One region of the Cellulomonas sp. P4_B5_2 genome, then DNA from elsewhere that is predicted to be linked to it. Evidence: riboswitches for the same ligand, from Rfam matches in the RefSeq annotation. Region 1 holds a riboswitch; each other region holds the start of a gene.
The links. A riboswitch is a leader RNA that binds a small molecule or an ion and turns the genes downstream of it on or off. The one in region 1 is predicted to bind S-adenosylmethionine.
Positions count from the first base shown of each region.

Region 2: it holds a riboswitch for S-adenosylmethionine, as region 1 does, so the genes downstream of both, AC1DUQ_RS06155 (methylenetetrahydrofolate reductase) here and AC1DUQ_RS18130 (glutamate-5-semialdehyde dehydrogenase) in region 1, are expected to answer to the same signal.
Region 3: it holds a riboswitch for S-adenosylmethionine, as region 1 does, so the genes downstream of both, AC1DUQ_RS09650 (rhodanese-like domain-containing protein) here and AC1DUQ_RS18130 (glutamate-5-semialdehyde dehydrogenase) in region 1, are expected to answer to the same signal.

Region 1 covers NZ_JBFUHU010000307.1:108-4,374, reverse strand. The annotation lists partial or broken gene AC1DUQ_RS18135 (MFS transporter) at 1-975, opposite strand, end outside; SAM riboswitch class IV at 1,433-1,540, shown strand; gene AC1DUQ_RS18130 (glutamate-5-semialdehyde dehydrogenase) at 1,814-3,124, shown strand; gene AC1DUQ_RS18125 (hypothetical protein) at 3,180-3,332, shown strand; gene nadD (nicotinate-nucleotide adenylyltransferase) at 3,359-3,964, shown strand; partial or broken gene AC1DUQ_RS18115 (hypothetical protein) at 3,961-4,267, shown strand, end outside.
Region 2 covers NZ_JBFUHU010000060.1:11,173-18,398, forward strand. The annotation lists gene AC1DUQ_RS06140 (TetR/AcrR family transcriptional regulator) at 1-667, shown strand, start outside; gene AC1DUQ_RS06145 (DNA-3-methyladenine glycosylase I) at 737-1,339, shown strand; gene AC1DUQ_RS06150 (hypothetical protein) at 1,412-1,627, shown strand; SAM riboswitch class I at 1,720-1,815, shown strand; gene AC1DUQ_RS06155 (methylenetetrahydrofolate reductase) at 1,895-2,920, shown strand; gene metE (5-methyltetrahydropteroyltriglutamate--homocysteine S-methyltransferase) at 2,926-5,259, shown strand; partial or broken gene AC1DUQ_RS06165 (alpha/beta hydrolase) at 5,377-6,282, opposite strand; gene AC1DUQ_RS06170 (helix-turn-helix transcriptional regulator) at 6,281-7,226, shown strand, end outside.
Region 3 covers NZ_JBFUHU010000107.1:13,302-20,527, forward strand. The annotation lists gene purQ (phosphoribosylformylglycinamidine synthase subunit PurQ) at 1-292, shown strand, start outside; gene AC1DUQ_RS09630 (GNAT family N-acetyltransferase) at 296-1,261, shown strand; gene AC1DUQ_RS09635 (hypothetical protein) at 1,189-1,566, opposite strand; gene AC1DUQ_RS09640 (DUF1345 domain-containing protein) at 1,602-2,213, opposite strand; gene AC1DUQ_RS09645 (O-succinylhomoserine sulfhydrylase) at 2,234-3,430, opposite strand; gene AC1DUQ_RS09650 (rhodanese-like domain-containing protein) at 3,490-3,903, opposite strand; SAM riboswitch class I at 3,899-4,014, opposite strand; SAM riboswitch class IV at 4,133-4,247, shown strand; gene AC1DUQ_RS09655 (aminotransferase class V-fold PLP-dependent enzyme) at 4,296-5,684, shown strand; gene AC1DUQ_RS09660 (fasciclin domain-containing protein) at 5,898-6,539, shown strand; partial or broken gene AC1DUQ_RS09665 (MaoC family dehydratase) at 6,602-7,126, opposite strand.

The sequences.
Region 1 (4,267 bases):
GTACATCCGCTTGCGCCCGAACCGGTCGGACAGGATGCCGAACACGACGGCGGAGACGCAGGCGCACAGGGCACCGAGGAGCAGGAACTTCGGGATGAGCTTGGAGTCGACGTCGAGGTAGTTGATCAGGTAGGCGCCGATGAAGACCTGGAAGACGTACGAGTGCGAGTTCGCGCCGATGTTCATGAAGAACACGCGGGCGAGGTGCTTCTTGCCGTGCTTCCACACGTCGACGACGGGCGAGTCCTTCTTGGCGGCCTCGATCGCGCCCTCGGCCTTGAGCTCCTCGAAGACCGGGGACTCCTTGACCTTGCGACGGATCACGTAGGCGGCGATCGTCACGAAGATCGAGCTGAAGAAGACGAGACGCCAGCCGTAGGACAGCAGGGCCTCCTCCGGCATCATCTGCACGAGGATCCACACGACGGCGCCCATGGCCGCACCGGCGGCCGCGCCCACGAACACCAGCGACGAGAACCGGCCGCGCTTGCCCTTGGGGGCGGTCTCCGTCAGCAGCACGATGCCGCTCGCCTGTTCGGCGCCCGCGCCGAAGCCCTGCAGGAACCGGGCCATGAGCAGCAGGATCGGGGACCAGATCCCCACGACCGCGTAGGTGGGCAGCAGGCCGATCGCGAACGTCGCGGTGCCCATGAGGAACAGCGTGGCGACCATGACGAACTTGCGGCCGAGGCGGTCGCCGTACTTGGAGAAGAACAGTCCACCGAGCGGGCGTGCGCCGAAGCCGACGAACAGCACGCCGAACGACGCGWGCATCCCGGAGATCGGGTCCATGTCGGAGAAGAAGATCTTGCTGAAGATGATCGCCGACGCGGTGCCGAAGATCGTGAAGTCGAAGTTCTCGAGCGCGGTCCCGATGCCACCGGCCCAGGCTGCTCGGCGCAGGTTCTTCTGATCGACGGGGGGAAGGACGCCGTCCGCGGTCGCGGGCGGTGGCAGGACGATGTTTCCGGTCACAGGACACCTGTCTCATGGGAGCTCGCACGCCCTGCCGTCATCGGCCGGGCTGGAGACTCGGGGCGCGAGCAAGGTGCCCGCGGTCGCGCAGATCGAGACAGCCTTGTCTCGCGTCTAGCTGGCACTCCTTGTTCGGCTCACGACGTGAGCGCGTTCCCGGGGGGATCCTCGATGGAGGCTCGGGGCACTGGTGCTGCGCGATTCCGGAGTGCTGGTCTGTATGGAACTCAGTTCCGGTACGTGGAACAACGTAGAGCGGGCTTTCCACGGAACCAGGGGTCGAAGGTCCTGTTCGTCCGATCCGATCCGGTCCAGCGCCGACCCTGCTGATCCCGGAGGTGGGTCGCATCGGTTCGCCATTGACCGACCACTCCGACGGCCACCCCGCACATCCCGCGATGTGAGAAGCCGTCCCGATCGTTGACATCGTCGCGCTCGGAGCCGACCCTCCTGCGCGGGTCAGGAGCTCCGCCGTCTGGCTCGGCAGGCGGAGCAGCAACCCTCCGACGTGTGGGGTGCTCCCGAGCAAGACCCGGCCAGCCTGGACGGCGGGCGAACGTCGACCCCCAGGGATCAGCCATGTCCGTCGATCTCCTCCCGTCCACCGTCTCCGCGAGGTACGGCGGCGCGGCGCCCACCGACGTCGCCACCTCGGCCCCGTCCTGCCGTACGAGCAGCAGCAGGACGTCCTGCGCCGGTTCGCCGGGGAGGTCGTGCCGCTGGTCCGTGCCGAGGTGTCGACCACGCTGTGGGGCCCCGACGACCCCGGGCGCGCACGCGGGCTCGCGGCGGCGGACGCGTCTCTCGTCGGCGTCGGCGGCGGGACTACCCTGACCAGATGACCACCTCGCTCGAGCAGCCCGTGCACGACGCCGTCGAGACGCCCGACGTCGTCGCACAGGTTCGGGCGGTCGCGGAACGGGCCAAGGTCGCGTCCCGCGCGCTCGCCACGGCTACCCGGGCCACCAAGGACGCGGCCCTGCGCGGCATGGCGGACGCCCTCGTGGCGGCCACCCCCGAGATCGTCGCGGCCAACGCGGTCGACCTCGAGCGCGGCCGGAGCAACGGCACCTCCGCGGGCCTGCTGGACCGCCTCGCGCTGACACCGGAGCGCATCGTGGGCATCGCCGACGCCCTGCGTGAGCTCGCCGCCCTGCCCGACCCGGTGGGTGAGGTGGTCCGCGGCTCCACGTTGCCCAACGGCCTGCGCATGAGGCAGGTGCGCGTCCCGATGGGCGTGGTCGGCATGATCTACGAGGCGCGTCCGAACGTGACCGTCGACGCCGCGGGGCTGGCGCTCAAGAGCGGCAACGCCGTCATCCTGCGGGGCGGCTCGGCCGCGGCCGCGAGCAACGAGGTCATCGTCGAGGTGCTGTCGAGGGCGCTCGTCGCACAGCGGCTCCCCGGTGCGCTCGTGCAGTCGATCGACGCCTGGGGTCGCGAGGGCGCGGTCGCCCTCATGCACGCCCGCGGGCTGGTCGACCTGCTGGTGCCCCGCGGGGGAGCGGACCTGATCCAGACCGTCGTGCGCGAGTCCACCGTGCCCGTCGTCGAGACCGGCGTGGGCAACGTGCACGTCTACGTCGACGAGACCGCGGACCTCGCTGTCGCCATCCCGATCCTGCTCAACTCCAAGACCCAGCGCGTCGGCGTCTGCAACGCCGCCGAGACGCTGCTGGTGCACCAGGCCGTCGCCGACGAGTTCCTCCCGGTCGCCATCGCCATGCTGGCCGACGCGGGCGTCACCATCCACGGCGACGAGACCACCCTCGCGCTCGCCCCCGACGAGGCCGACTGCGTGCCGGCCACGGACGAGGACTGGGCCACCGAGTACCTGTCGCTCGACCTCGCCGTCCGGGTGGTCGACTCGCTCGACGAGGCCCTCGAGCACATCCGCGAGTGGAGCTCGGGCCACACCGAGGCGATCATCACGCAGGACCTGGCGTCCTCGGAGCGGTTCGTGGCCGAGGTGGACTCCGCGGCGGTCATGGTGAACGCCTCCACGCGGTTCACCGACGGCGGCCAGCTGGGCCTCGGCGCGGAGATCGGCATCTCCACCCAGAAGCTCCACGCCCGCGGGCCGATGGGCCTCGGCGAGCTCACGACGACCAAGTGGATCGTGCACGGCGACGGGCACGTCCGACCCTGATGCCACAGTCCCGCGTGCGACACTGTTCGCTCCCGCCCACCCCTGGAGGAATGTCGTGCATGCTGCCCTGATCGCCGCGGCTGAGGCCGCCGAGCACACCAACGAGCTGCCGTTCCCGCCCGTGGTGTTCGGTATCGGAGCGTTCGTCGGTCTCGTCGCCATGCTGCTCATCACGTTCGCCTTCCGCAGCGTCGGGACGCGCCACTGACCGACGTACCGAGAGGGACCGGACCGATGACGGAGCCGCCGCACAGGACACGCCTGGGCGTGATGGGCGGCACGTTCGACCCCATCCATCACGGTCACCTGGTGGCCGCGAGCGAGGTGGCCGCACGGTTCGATCTCGACGAGGTCGTCTTCGTCCCGACGGGGCGGCCGACGTTCAAGCTCCACCAGGACGTCACCGTGCCCGAGCACCGGTACCTCATGACCGTGATCGCGACGGCGTCGAACCCGAGATTCACCGTGAGCCGGGTCGATGTGGACAGGTCAGGTGTGACGTACACCGTGGATACGCTGCGCGACCTCAAGACGGCACGCCCGGACGCCGAACTCTTCTTCATCACAGGTGCGGACGCCATCGCGCAGATCGTGACGTGGAAGGATGCCGAGGAGCTCTTCTCGATGGCGCAGTTCGTGGCGGTCACCCGTCCCGGGCACGCGTTGTCGGTCGACGGGCTTCCCGCCGATCGAGTCCACGTCTTGGAGGTCCCCGCCCTGGCGATCTCCTCGACCGACGTCCGCGCACGTGAGCGCGCCGGGCAGCCGGTCTGGTACCTCGTCCCTGACGGGGTCGTCCAGTACATCGCCAAGCACAGGTTGTATCGAGGTCAGTCATGAGTGAACCGGGAGAGCGGCGGCGCCGCCGCGAGCTCCATCGCAACCCCGAGACGGGCGACGTCGCGGGTGCCGCACCCGACGCCGGGTCCGCGGCCGGTCCGGCGTCCCCGGGTGGTGCGAGCGCCGGTCAGGTCTCCCGCCGCGCGATGCGTGGTCAGGGCGGCGACGACACGCCTCCCCGCGGGACCGCGCCCGCACCGACGACCGACGCCAGCCGCTCCCGCCGCTCCATCCGCGACACCGCGCTCGACCCCACGAGCGCCCGGCCGGGCACGGCAGGCACCGGAACCCCAGCATGGTCGG
Region 2 (7,226 bases), on a different contig from region 1:
CGAGCAGATCGCCGACGCCGGCATCGCGCTGGCCGACAGCGAGGGGATCGAGTCCGTGTCCATGGCCCGGCTCGCCGAGTCGCTCGGGTTCACCACGATGTCCCTGTACCGGTACGTCTCGTCCAAGGACGAGGTGCTCAGCCTCATGTCGGACCGGGCGTCGGGCCGGCCGCCCGTCCTCGGGCCCGAGGTGGGTGGCTGGCGGGAGCGGCTCGAGCTCGTCCTCGCCGTCCAGCAGCCGATCCTGCGCGCGCACCCGTGGCTGGCGCGGGCGTCCGCGGTCCTGCACGCGGTCGGGCCCGGGCGGCTCGCCTGGATGGAGGCGATGCTCTCGGCGCTCGACGGCACCCCGCTGTCGGAGGACCAGAAGGTGGGGGCGATCGGCCTGCTCGCCTCGCACACCCTGGACCAGCTGCGGATCGGCGAGGAGCTGAGCGGCGCCGGGCGCACCGCCGCGGTCGGCACCACCGCCGGGGGAGCCCTGCCGCCGGACCTGGGAGAGCTCATCACGATGCTCGCCTCCGCGGACGAGCACCCCACGCTGCTGCGGGCGGCAACCGCGGGCGCCTTCTCCTTCCCGGAGGACGCGCCCGAGGACGACGAGCTGGACTTCGGCACCGTACTCATCCTCGACGGGATCGAGCGGCTCATCACCCTGGCCTCCTGAGCCGCCCACAGCCCCGTCGCCTGCACAAGCGGCGGTCACGATGTCGGCGCGGCCGGGCAGACTCGACGCATGACCTCGCCCGACGCCCCGCGCACCGGCCGCTGCTTCGGCGACGGCACCCCCCTGTACGAGCAGTACCACGACGAGGAGTGGGGCAAGCCCGTCCACGACGAGCACGCCCTCTACGAGCGGCTCGCCCTGGAAGGCTTCCAGTCGGGCCTCGCCTGGATCACGATCCTGCGCAAGAGGCCCGCGTTCCGCACGGCGTTCGCGGACTTCGACCCGGAGGTGGTCGCGGAGTTCGGTGACGACGACGTGGCCCGCCTGATGGCCGACGCCGGCATCGTGCGCAACCGCGCCAAGATCGAGGCGACGATCGCCAACGGCCGTGCCCTGCGCGAGCTGCACGCGGCGGGTCGCACTCTCGACCAGGTCCTGTGGTCGCACGCCCCCGACCGGACGGGTTACCAGCGCCCCTCGGGCTGGGCGGGCGTGCCCGCGCAGACGCCGGAGAGCCGCGCGCTGGCCAAGGAGCTGAAGTCGCTCGGGTTCCGGTTCGTCGGCCCGGTCACCGCCTACGCGGCGATGCAGGCGTGCGGTGTCGTCGACGACCACCTGGCCACGTGCCCGGCGGCGTGGGGCTCTGCCGGCACCGGAGAGCTTGCCGGGTGAGATTTGCTTCTGGCGGGTGATCGTGCGGCTGCCCTCTCGGCACCACGCACCCTGCGGACTACAGTGCCAGCCATGACGGAGATGCCCGACCCTGACGTTCGGCGTGATGCCGCGCGCGAGGCGGCCGAGGCGCTCACGGACAACGTCGTCCCCGATGCAGAGATCCTCGAGGCCGTCCAGGTCGGGCTGCTGTCCGTCCCGGCCGGCTCGCCGAACTCGTGGTTCGACGTCCCGTCGCAGCGCAGCCGCATGCGCTCCTCGAACCTGGCCCCGCGCCGCCCGCACTAGACGGGCGCCGAAGCAGACATGCTCCGCGGACGGCGCCGTCTCACGGGTCGATCACTGTTGCCCAGCATGTGATCTGCGGACTACCATCGCGGCTACCATCCAGAGCGGCCGAGAGACCTGGCTCGACGACGCCGCAGCAACCCCCCTCCTCGCGAGGGTGTGGGTGCTTCCGCCAGGGGCGATGGAGTGAGTCATGCCCCCACAGGACACCTGTCCCCGCACCACCCCGGTGCCGACGACCCCGCCGGCCGCGCCGTGAGCGCAGCCGTGGCTGAGCCCCGCACCCCCGGGCTGCACACCGCGCCCGCCCGCCGGGCGCAGAACGCGAACGACCGCCCGACGATCTCGTTCGAGCTCTTCCCGCCCCGGAACCCCGACGCGGCTCCCCGCCTGTGGGCCACCATCCGCGAGCTCGAGTCGGTGCACCCCGACTTCGTCTCGGTCACCTACGGCGCCTCGGGCAAGACGCGACTCACCACGCGCGCGCTGGTCCGCCGGCTGCTGCAGGAGACGTCGCTCAACCCGATCGCCCACCTGACCTGCGTCGGGACCTCGCGCGAGGAGATCACGACGATCGTCGGGGAGTTCCTCGACGAGGGCCTGCGGTCGTTCCTCGCCCTGCGGGGCGACCCGCCCACGGACCAGAGCGACTGGCAGGCCCACCCGGACGGCCTGCAGACCGCGGGCGAGCTGGTCGAGCTCCTGCGCGAGATCGAGGCGCAGCGGTGCCTGGACAGCCCGTCGCAGGCGGTGCGGGCTCGGGTGCGACCCCTGTCCGTCGCGGTCGCGGCGTTCCCGCGCGGCAACCACGCCACGGGCGGCACCCGCGCGCAGGACGTCGCCTCGCTGCTGGCCAAGCAGGAGGCCGGCGCCGACTTCGCGATCACGCAGGTGTTCTTCGACGCGGACGACTATCTCGGTATCGTCGCGGAGGCCCGTGAGGCCGGCGTGACCATCCCGATCATCCCGGGCATCATCCCGACCACGGACCCGGCCCGGCTGCTGCGCGTGCAGGAGCTGACCGGCGTCCCGGTGCCGAAGGACCTGATCGACCTGCTCGGATCCGCCGACGACGAGCTCGACCGTCATCGCCGGGGCATCCGGGCCAGCGTCGACCTGGTCAACGGCGTCCTGGACGGCGGCGCACCCGGCGTCCACCTCTACACGTTCAACCAGCACCACGCCGCACTTGACCTGCTCGAGGGTGCACACCTCGACGGCGGAGCTCGGACAGCTCCCGACCTGGCCAGCTGGCCGCAGGACACGGCACCCGCCCGACCCCCGAGGGACTGAACCACATGACCGAGAACCGCCCGATCTTCCCCGCCAGCTCCGTGCTCGGCTACCCCCGCATCGGCCCGCGCCGCGAGCTGAAGAAGGCCCTCGAAGCGTTCTGGGCAGGTCGCACGTCGGCCGACGAGGTCGAGGCCACCGCCGCCGACCTGCGTCGCCGCACCCGCACGCGGCTGGCCGAGCTCGGCCTGGCCACCGACGTGCCGGCGATCCCGAGCGCGTTCTCGTTCTACGACCAGGTGCTCGACGCCACCGCCGTGATCGGCGCTGTCCCGGCCCGCTTCGCGGACGTCGTGGGCGCCGACGGGTCGCTCGACCTGGCCGGGTACTCGACCGTGGCCCGCGGCCGCGGCGACGACCTGCCGCTCGAGATGACCAAGTGGTTCGACACCAACTACCACTACCTGGTCCCGGAGATCGGCCCGGAGACGACCTTCCGCTACGCGAGCACCCGCCCGGTGCGCGAGTTCACCGAGGCCCTCGCGGACGGCGTCCTCACGCGTCCGGTCATCGTCGGCCCCGTCACGTACCTGGCGCTGGCCAAGGCCACGGAGGACGCCCCCGAGGGCTTCGCCCCGATCGACCGCCTGGCGGACCTGCTGCCGGTCTACGCCGAGCTGCTCAAGGACCTCGCCGCCGCGGGTGCCACCTGGGTGCAGCTGGAGGAGCCCGCCCTGGTCTCCGACTCCGTCGCCGTCCCGGCCGAGCAGCTGCTCGCGTCCGTGATCGAGGCGTACCGCGCGCTGGCCACCGAGCTGACCCCCCCGGAGCGCCCGGCCATCCTGGTCGCGGCCCCCTACGGCGACCTCGCCGCGGCGTTCCCGGTGCTCGCCGCGACGGACGTCGAGGCCATCGGCATCGACCTGATCCGCGGTCACGCGCCTGCCGAGTCGGTCCCGGGCCTGGAGACCAAGACGCTGGTCGCCGGCGTGATCGACGGCCACAACATCTGGCGCGCGGACCTGGACGCCAAGCTGGCCGTCCTCGAGCAGCTCGAGGGCCTCGGCGCGGCCGCGGTCACCGTCGGCACCTCGACGTCCCTGTTCCACGTGCCGCACACGCTCACGGACGAGCCGAACCTCGACGAGACCCTGAAGACCTGGCTCGCGTTCGCCGACGAGAAGGTCGTCGAGGTCGTCACCCTGGCCGAGGGTCTGACCGAGGGCCGCGAGGCCATCCACGAGCAGCTGCTCACCGCCACGGACGCGGTGAACTCCCGCCGGACCGCACCCGGCGTCGTCAACCCGGAGGTCCGCGACCGCGTGGCCGCCCTCGGCGAGAATGCGTTCAGCCGCGGCTCGTTCGACGAGCGCAAGGTCGCGCAGGCCGCCCGGCTCAACCTGCCCCCGCTGCCGACGACGTCCATCGGCTCCTTCCCGCAGACCACCGAGATCCGCACCGCGCGCGCTGCGTTCGGCAAGGGCGAGCTGACGGAGGCGCAGTACGACGAGGAGATGAAGGCGGAGATCCGCCGGGTCGTCGAGCTGCAGGAGAAGATCGGCTTCGACGTGCTGGTGCACGGCGAGCCCGAGCGCAACGACATGGTCCAGTACTTCGCGGAGAACCTCGACGGGTTCGCCGTGACGCAGAACGGCTGGGTCCAGTCCTACGGCTCGCGCTGCACGCGTCCGTCGATCCTGTGGGGCGACGTCTCGCGGCCGAAGCCGATCACGGTCGAGTGGTCGTCGTACACGCAGTCGCTCACGGAGAAGCCGGTCAAGGGCATGCTCACCGGCCCGGTGACCATCCTGGCCTGGTCGTTCGTCCGCGACGACCAGCCCCTCGGCGACACCGCCAACCAGGTGGGCCTTGCCCTGCGCGACGAGATCGCCGACCTCGAGGCCGCCGGCATCGCCGTCATCCAGGTGGACGAGCCCGCGCTGCGCGAGCTGCTGCCGCTGCGGGTCGAGGACCACGCCGCGTACCTCGACTGGTCGGTGCGCTCGTTCCGCCTCGCCACGGCCGGGGTCCGCCCCGACACGCAGATCCACACGCACCTGTGCTACTCGGAGTTCGGCGAGATCATCGGCGCGATCGACGGGCTCGACGCGGACGTGACCTCCATCGAGGCGGCCCGCTCGAAGATGGAGATCCTCGGCGACATCTCGGCGGCCGGCTACCCGCGGGGGATCGGCCCGGGCGTCTACGACATCCACTCGCCGCGCGTCCCCAGCGAGGCGGAGGTCGAGGAGCTGCTCACGGAGGCCGTCAAGGCCATCGCGGTCGACCAGCTCTGGGTCAACCCGGACTGCGGCCTGAAGACCCGCCGCTACGAGGAGGTCGCCCCGTCGCTGGAGCACATCCTCGCGGCCACGCGGGCGGTCCGCGCCACGCTCTGACGCATGCTCACGGCCCCGGACACCTGCACAGGTGTACGGGGGACCGGAGTCCAGGCTGACCACGTCCACGTGAGGCACGAACGTCGACAGGTTCTCCGACCTCACGACCGGATCGCGGTCGCCGTAGATCATGAGGGCGGGCTGCTGGATGACGGGGTCCACGTCCGCCAGCAGGTGCCAGTTGCGGTCGAGGTTCCTGTACCAGTTGATGCTGCCCGTGAACCCCGATGCGTCGAAGGCGGAGACGAAGACGGCCAGCTCGCTGTCGCTCATGACGGGCTCACCGCGTGGTGTCGCCGCTCTGGCGAGGTTGATCCACGCCATACCGGGCTGAGGCTCGGTGGGCGGCTCGTTCTTCCGGTACAGGTTGCGAAGGAACTGGAACGTGTTGTCGTCGAGCACGGCGTCGGCGACGCCCGGCTGTCGATTGAAGTGGACGAAGTAGAAGTCGCCGCCGAGAACCTGTTCCATGAGCTCGATCGGGGGGATCTCCCCGCGCTCGATGTACGGCAGGCTCAGGTTTATCACCTTGGAGACGCGGTGGGGATGCAACAACGTCAGTCCCCAGACGACGTTCGCGCCCCAGTCGTGACCGATGAAGAGGGCGTCCTCGTACCCGTAGTGGTCGAGAAGTGCGACGAGGTCACCCGACAGGTGCCCGATGTCGTAGTCCGTCACCTCGGTCGGACGGGACGAGTTCCCGTAACCCCGCTGGTTCGGGACGATGACGTGGTAGCCGGCTGCGACGAGGGCAGGCACCTGATAGCGCCAGGAGTAGGCATGCTCGGGCCAGCCGTGACAGAGCACGACAGGATTGCCGGCATTCTCCTGGCCCGCTTCGAAGACTTCGAGCGTCACGCCGTTGACGGAGATGAGGGCGGGCTCGGGAAAGTCGGTCGGATCGAACACGGCAGGTCCTCCGTAGCTCTGGGTGATCGGCCGCGTGCGGCCTGATCGGTTGCCGCCACCGTAGGGAGCATTGCGGACAGGATCGGTCCGCAAGAGGTGGCAGACTCGGAGCATGCGAAAGGACCCCACCGGTCGAGCGTTGCAGCTGCTCTCGCTCCTGCAGACCCATCGATGGTGGGGTGGTGCCGAGCTCGCCGATCGCCTCGAGATCACGGAGCGAACGGTGCGCCGCGACGTGGACCGGCTGCGCGAGCTCGGCTATCCGGTCGACGCCACGTCAGGAAAGGACGGGGGCTACCGGCTCGCGACGGGGGCGCACCTGCCACCCCTGGTCCTCGACGACGACGAGGCCGTCGCGGTAGCCGTCGGGCTGCGCTACGCCGCGGAGGCCGCGATCGGCGGCATGGAGGAGACGTCGCTTCGCGCCCTGACGACGATCGAACAGCTGCTGCCCCATCGGCTGCGCCGCCGGGTGTCGGCGCTGCACTCGAGCGTCAGCTCGATGCGGTGGCCGGGCGACGACGACGTCGTCGACCCCGACGCACTCAGCGTGCTCGCCGCAGCGTGCCGGGACCGCGAGGACGTGCGCTTCGACTACCGACGACATGACGGCACGGACAGCGGACGGCTCGTCCAGCCGCACCAGCTCGTCACCGCCGGCCGTCGCTGGTATCTCGTGGCATGGGACCAGCGCCGCGACGACTGGCGCACGTTCCGGCTGGACCGGCTCCGGGAGCCCCGGCTGACGGGCGGTCGTTTCACACCCCGCCAGATCCCCGGCGGCGATGCGGCGACCTTCGTCGCAACCTCGCTCGGCTCGATGTTCAGTCAGCATCACGCGACGATCGCGGTCGACGCCCCGTTCGCCGAGCTCGAGCTCCGGTGGGTGGACCACACACCGATCGAGACGAGAGCGGACTCCTGCGTCGTGCAGATCCGTAGCGAGGATCTCGACTGGCTCGCCCTGACCGTCGCCCGCATCGCGCTCACCGCCCCGGTGGCCGTCATCGAGCCGGCCGAGCTCGCCGACACCGTCAGGCAGCTGGCCGCCCACCTGC
Region 3 (7,226 bases), on a different contig from region 1:
CATCACGATCCCGCTGAAGAACCAGGACGGCCAGTACGTCGCCGACGAGCACACCCTCGACGAGCTCGAGGGCGAGGGTCGCGTGGTGTTCCGCTACCAGGGCTGGAACCCGAACGGCTCGCGTCGTGGCATCGCGGGCATCTCGAACGCGGCGGGCAACGTCGTCGGCCTCATGCCGCACCCCGAGCACGCGGTCGAGCCGGGCTTCGGACCCGACGGCGCGAAGGGCCCCCGCACGGGCACGGACGGGCTGCGGTTCTTCACGTCGGTCCTCACCGCCCTCGTCGGCTGAGCGTTGACCACCAGCATCGCGCTCGTCGACTGGGACGACCCCGACGCGCTCCGGCTGCGCACCGCCCAGCAGGCCGAGCTGCTCGCCCTCTACGGCGAGGAGGACATCGGCCACGAGATGACCGGCGAGAGCATCGTCGCGATGCTCCTGGTCCGGGTGGACGGCGAGGCGGTCGCGTGCGGCGCGATCAGTGCGCGCGGTGACGGCGTCGGCGAGCTGAAGCGCATGTTCGTCGTCCCGGAGCACCGCGGCCGCGGGCTCTCGCGGTCGGTGCTGCGCGAGCTCGAGGCCGTCGCGCGGGACCGCGGCTTCCACCGGCTCGTCCTGGAGACCGGGGTGCTCCAGGCGTCGGCGATCGGGCTGTACCTGAGCGAGGGCTACCGGTCGATCCCGAACTTCGGCGAGTACGCGACGGAGGCCGAGTCGCGCTGCTTCGCCAAGGACCTCGGGCCGACGCCGCCCCGGGAGCCGCGCACCGGCGAGCGCCCCACGGTCACGCTGACGCATGCCGACTGGACGGACCCCGTCGCCACCGCGCTGCGGCTCGCGATGTGGCACGACATCGAGATCCGCTACCCGGAGATCCCCGCGAGCGTGCCGGGCGGCTTCGAGGTCGACGACCCGCAGCAGGGCGTCGGCGCGCTGTCCACGGTGATCGCCTGGCTGGACGGTCGCCCCGTCGGCTGCGCCACGCTGCGGGCGGCGCGGGACGGCTACCCGGCGGGCTCGGGGGAGCTCAAGAAGGTCTGGGTCGACGACGACGCCCGCGGGGCCGGCGCCGCCCGCGCCCTGCTCACGGCGATCGAGGACGACGCCCGCGCCTTCGGGCTGACCAGCGTGGTGCTCCAGACCGGCATCCGCCAGCCCGAGGCGGTCACGCTCTACCTGTCCGCGGGCTACCGCCCGGTCGTCCCCTTCTTCCCGTACGACGGCGACTTCCTGTCGCTCTGGATGGCCAAGGACGTCTGAGCGCGCACCCGCGCGATCTCGGCGAACCGCATCCAGTCGTCCTCCGCGGACGCCGGCAGCGCCACCCAGTCGTAGAACAGCCGCCCGCTGTCGCCGGGGGACCACACGGTCGCGCCGGGCAGCGCCAGGGCGTCCGCGTGCTCCGCGCTGTCCCGCCCGAGCTTCACGGCGAGCCGGTCGTCGCCGATGTGCGCGGCGAACATGGTCGATCCGACCTTGAGGATCGGGCGGCCCATCATCTGCGCGCGGGTGGCGCCGCGGGCGACCAGGTCGTCGGCGATCGCGTCGTAGTCGGTGTCGGTCATGGTCCGAGCATCCCGCGGGGGACCGACATGAGGCGTCACATCGACGCGACGAGGTTGACCAGCAGGGCGATGATCACGGTGCCGAACAGGTAGCTGAGCAGCGCGTGGACCAGAGCTGTCCGGCGCATGGCCGACGAGCCGAGGTCCGTGTCGGAGATCGCGAAGCTCATCCCCACGGTCACGGCGACGTACGCGAAGTCGGTGTACCGCGGCGGCGAGTCCATGTGGAAGTCGATCCCGCGCGCGCCGTCGGTCAGGTACATCCGTGCGTACCGGAGCGCGAACACGGTGTGGATGGCCGCCCACGACGCCAGCACGCTGGCCAGCACGGCGACCGTCGGAAGCAGCTGGCCGATCTCCTTGTCGACGAGCACGAGGACGACCCCGACCAGCGTCACGACCGCTGCCGCGACCACCACGAGGTGCGCGCCGAACCGGGTCGGCTCCTCACGGGTCGCGTGGGACGCGGTGGACGACGGGTCCATCGGCGCGACCGCGACCCACGTCCAGACCACGAAGACCGCCGCCGTGGTCGCCCAGCCCGCGAGCACCGCCGCGACCGCCGAGGTCCAGTCGATCGCGAGCCCGACGGCGACCCCGGCGAGAAGCCCCACGAGCAGGCGGACGAGCGACGACGACCGGGGCATGCCGTCAGTGTGGCGCAGGGTCAGGCGTCGAGGGTCGCCAGCGCCAGGGTGAGGTCGTCGATGAGGTCCGCGGGGTCCTCGAGGCCCACGGACAGCCGGATCGTCGACTCGGCGATCCCCACTGCCGCACGCCCCTCGGGGCCGAGCTTGCGGTGCGTGGTCGTCGCCGGGTGGGTGACCATCGACTTGGCGTCGCCGAGGTTGTTGGAGATGTCCACGATCCGCAGCGCGTCGAGCACGCCGAACGTGACCTTCTTGGCGACGTCGGGCGTCGACCCGTCCGGCACCGCGAGGTTGAACGTCACGACGGTCCCGCCGCCCGACTGCTGCGCCAGGGCGAGCTCGTGCTGGGGGTGCGACGGAAGGTAGGGGTACCGGACCAGCGAGACGCCGGGCTGCTGCTCGAGCCACGTGGCCACCTGCAGGGCCGACGCCGTCTGGTGCCGGACGCGCAGCGACAACGTCTCCAGCCCCTTGAGCAGCACCCACGCGTTGAACGCCGACAGCGACGGTCCGGTGTTCCGGATGAGCGTCTGCACCGGGCCGTGGATGTACTCGTCGGTGCCCAGGATCGCGCCGCCGAGCACGCGGCCCTGGCCGTCGATGTGCTTGGTCGCGGAGTACACGATGACGTCCGCGCCCAGCTCCAGCGGCCGGGACAGGACGGGGGTGGCGAACACGTTGTCGACGATCACCGTGGCGCCTGCGGCGTGCGCGAGCCGGCTGACCGCGGCGATGTCGACCAGGTCCTGCATCGGGTTGGACGGCGTCTCGAAGAACACGACGTCGGCCGGCGTGGAGAGCGCCTCCTGCCACTGCGCCAGCTCGTGGCCGTCGACGTAGTCGGTCCGCACGCCCCACTTGGCCAGGATCTCCTCGAAGATCACCACGGTGGAGCCGAACAGCGCCCGGGCGGAGACGATGCGCGACCCCGACTGCACGATCGCGGCGATCGACGTGAACACCGCCGACATGCCCGACGCCGTGGCGAACGCGGCCTCGGCGCCCTCGAGCAGGCGCAGGCGCTCCTCGAAGGTGGACACCGTCGGGTTGCCGTAGCGGGAGTACAGGAAGCGGTCGGCCTCCCCGGCGAACGCGGCCTCGGCCTCGGCGGCGGCGGAGTAGACGTAGCCCTGCGTGAGGAACAGGGCCTCGGACGTCTCGTTGAACTGCGACCGCACCAGACCGCCGCGGACGGCGAGGGTGTCCGGGCGCAGGTCGGTGCGCGGGGTGCGGCGGTCGTCCCAGTCGGCGGGCCCGGGGACGCGCCGGTCGCTCACGCCTGCCGCCAGGGGAGCCCCGCCGCGCGCCAGCCGGAGTGGCCGCGGTGGCCGTCCGGACCGACGTCGCCCTCGAAGCCCTCGAGCACGTTGTAGGCCGGGCCGAGGCCCGCCGCGGTGGCCGCCTGCGCGGCGGCGACGGAGCGGACCCCCGAGCGGCACAGGAACACGACCGGGCGGCCGGGCGCGACGCCGGCGTCGGCCAGCTGCTTGAGGAACTGTGGGTTCGGGCGTCCCGACGGGTACGACACCCACTCGACCAGGGCGGCGCGACCGTCGATCGGGGCCGAGTCGGGGATGCCCACGTAGCGCCACTCGGCGTCCGTGCGGACGTCGACGAGCACCGCGCTCTCGTCGGACGTCAGCAGGTCCCAGGCCTGCTGGGGGGTCAGGTCACCGGCGTAGCTCATCGAGGCCCTCGTCTCATCGGTCCTGGCGGTAGCACCCTCGGCCGGGCACAGGGTGCCCGCGGGTTGCTGCGGCGTCGTCGAGCCAGATCTCTCAGCCGCTCTGGATGGTGGCCGTGATGCTACGCGCGGCGGGACCCTCCTTCCAAGTGGTGGACAAGGCGTCCCGGTGGGCGAGACGAAGCCCGCGGCGCGTTGACAGCCACGGGGAGGTGCCGGGACCCTCGTTGCAGGTCATGAGCGCCAGCGTCAAGCCCCGGCTCGCTGGCCGGCAACCCTCCTCCGCGGTGGGGTGCCCCGGGTGACGACCTGGCCGCGTCCCGTCCGGGGCTCGGCAAGCGCGGGGTCCCACCTGTTCGACGGGTGTTCCCCCGGAACGTGTCGGAGGACCCACCATGACTGTCACCGCCGAGCGCCTCTCGTGTGCGACCGAGGTGAGCGCCCTGCTCCCCGTGGTCGGCGGCACTACCACCGTCCCGCTGGTGGACGGCACGCACCGCGTCTACGCCAACCTCGACTACGCGGCCAGTGCCCCGGCGCTCGAGGCCGTCGCCGCCCGCGTCACCGAGGTCCTGCCGCTGTACGCGTCCGTGCACCGCGGCGCCGGGTACCTGTCCCAGGTGTCCACCGCGCTGTACGAGTCCGCGCGCCAGACCATCGCGCGGTTCGTCGACGCCCGTCCCGACGACGTCGCGATCATCACCCGCAACACCACGGACTCGCTCAACCTGCTGGCCGGCGTCGTCCCGTCGGGGGGCCGCGTCCTGGTGCTGGACGTCGAGCACCACGCCAACCTGCTGCCGTGGGTGCAGTCCTCCGAGCGGCACGGCAATCGGACCACCATCCTGCCGATCGCGTCGACCGTCGCCGCGACCCTCGACGCCCTGCGCGACGAGCTCGCCCGCCAGCCGTACGCGCTGGTCACGATCACCGGCGCGTCGAACGTGACGGGGGAGGCGCTGCCGATCGACCAGGTCGTCGCGCTCGCCCACGCCGAGGGTGCCCGCGTGGCGGTGGACGGCGCCCAGCTGGTGCCGCACCGGGGCTTCTCGCTGGCCGGGACGGACGCCGACTACGTCGCGTTCTCGGGGCACAAGACGTACGCACCGTTCGGGGCGGGGGCCCTCGTCGGCCGTCGCGACTGGCTCGACACCGGCACGCCATACCTCGCAGGGGGAGGTGCGGTGCGCGACGTGCGGGCGGACCGGACGGTCTGGCAGCCGGCGCCGGCGCGGCACGAGGCCGGGTCGCCCAACGTGCTCGGCGCGATCGCGCTCGCGGAGGCCTGCGACCAGCTCGCGGCCCTTCCGGCTGGTGCCCTCGCCGCGCACGAGGAGGCGCTGCGTGAGCGCCTGGTCCAGGGGCTGTCGGCCATCGACGGCGTGGAGATCGCGCGCATCTGGCCGGACTCCGCGGCACCGGTCGGCGTCCTCACGTTCACGGTGCCGGACCACGACCCGGGCCTGGTCGCCGCGTACCTCGCCGCCGAGCACGGGATCGGCGTCCGCGACGGCCGGTTCTGCGCTCACCCGCTGCTGGCACACCTGGGCGCGTCGAACGGCGCCATCCGCGCGTCGGTCGGCGTCGGCACCACCAGCGAGTCCGTCGACCGCCTGATCACGGCCCTGACCGAGTACCTCGCCACGGGTCCGGCCGTCCGCTACGAGGTGGTCGACGGCTGCTGGGCGGTCGTCGACGACACCCGCCCGCTGCTCGCGGTGCACGGCCTGGACCACCTGGCGGCGACCGCCGCGGCAGCGTGCGGACCGGCCCTGGACGACTGACCTCTCGCGAGGTCCCCGGCGCGAGCTCGTGGGTTCGGCACGAGATCGTCAGTTCACACCCGCGATCTCGTGCCGAACGCACGATCTCGTCCGCGGCGGCCTCGACGTGCATCCGGGCGCGGGGGAACGGGCGAAGAGGACACAGGGCGCCCTCCGGCGTCCGCGCGGCGCGGCGCACGGCGTCGGCCGCGACCGTCGTCCGTAGGAGCCACCATGAGGATCCGTCGCACGCTCTCCACCCTCGTCGCCGCCGGCCTGGTCGCCGGAGCCGGGGTCGCCCTGGCGCCCGCCGCGACCGCGGCGCCCACCGGCACGTCGAGCCTGGCCGCCCTGCTCACCTCGGACGGGGACACCTTCGACCGGAACTGGTACGACTTCGACATCCTCGACCAGGCCGTCGGTGCGGTGCTCGCCGCCAAGCCGACCAGCCCGGTCGCCGTCCTGGCCGACGGCACGGTCCCGCTGACCGCGTTCGTCCCCACGGACCGCGCCTTCCAGCTGCTGGCCAAGGACCTGACCCACCGCTGGTACGGCACGGAGGAGCAGGTGCTCACCGCGCTCGCGGGCGCGGTCGGCATCGACGCGATCGAGCAGGTGCTGCTCTACCACGTCGTCGCGGGCGCGACGATCGACTCGGCCACGGCGCTGGCCAGCGACAACGCCGTCCTCACCACCGCGCAGGGCGGCACGTTCACCGTCGACGTGCTCTCGAAGCGCTGGGGGATCGTGCAGCTGCGCGACCAGGACCGCAACGACCTCAACCCGTTCCTGATCCGCGGCAAGCTCGACCTGAACGCGGGCAACGTGCAGATCGCGCACGCGATCACGTTCGTCCTGCGACCGGCTGACCTCTGAGCAACCTCGGGCGGGGGGGGGGGGGGGGGGCCGGCGAACGCGAACACGTCGCCGTCGTGGGCGATGCGGACGGTGACCGTGCCGGGCAGCAGGACCGGCTTCACGAACTCGACCGACCAGTCGAACGCGTCCCCGCGCGCGGCACCGACGTCAGCCAGTGCGCGCGACGCGGTGTACATGCCGTGCGCGATGGCCCGCGGGAACCCGAACGCCTTCGCCGTGAGCGCGGTCAGGTGGATCGGGTTCCGGTCGCCGGACACGGCGGCGTACCGGCGGCCGGTGTCGCCGGCGAGCGTCCAGCGCCCTGTCGGGGTCGGCGGGACGAAGGGGTCCGACGACTCGTCGACCGACCCTGCCAGGAACACCCCGCGCGCCAGGTAGGTGGACACCCCGCGCCACGCGACCGTGCCGTCGGTCGACACCTCGGTGATCAGGTCCACCTGCGTGCCGGACCGGTGCGGGCGCAGGTCGGCCGCCGACGCGCGGACGTCGAACGTCTCGCCCAGCAGGACGGGCCGCACCTGCGTGACGTGGTTGGCCACGTGCACCAGTCCGACCAGCGGCAGGGGGAAGTCGGACCGGACCATGAGCGCGGTCGCCACGGGGAACGCCAGCACGTGCACGAACCCCGCCGGCAGCTGGTCGCTCGCGGACTCGCCGAGCAGGTGCTGGTACGCGGTGAGGTGC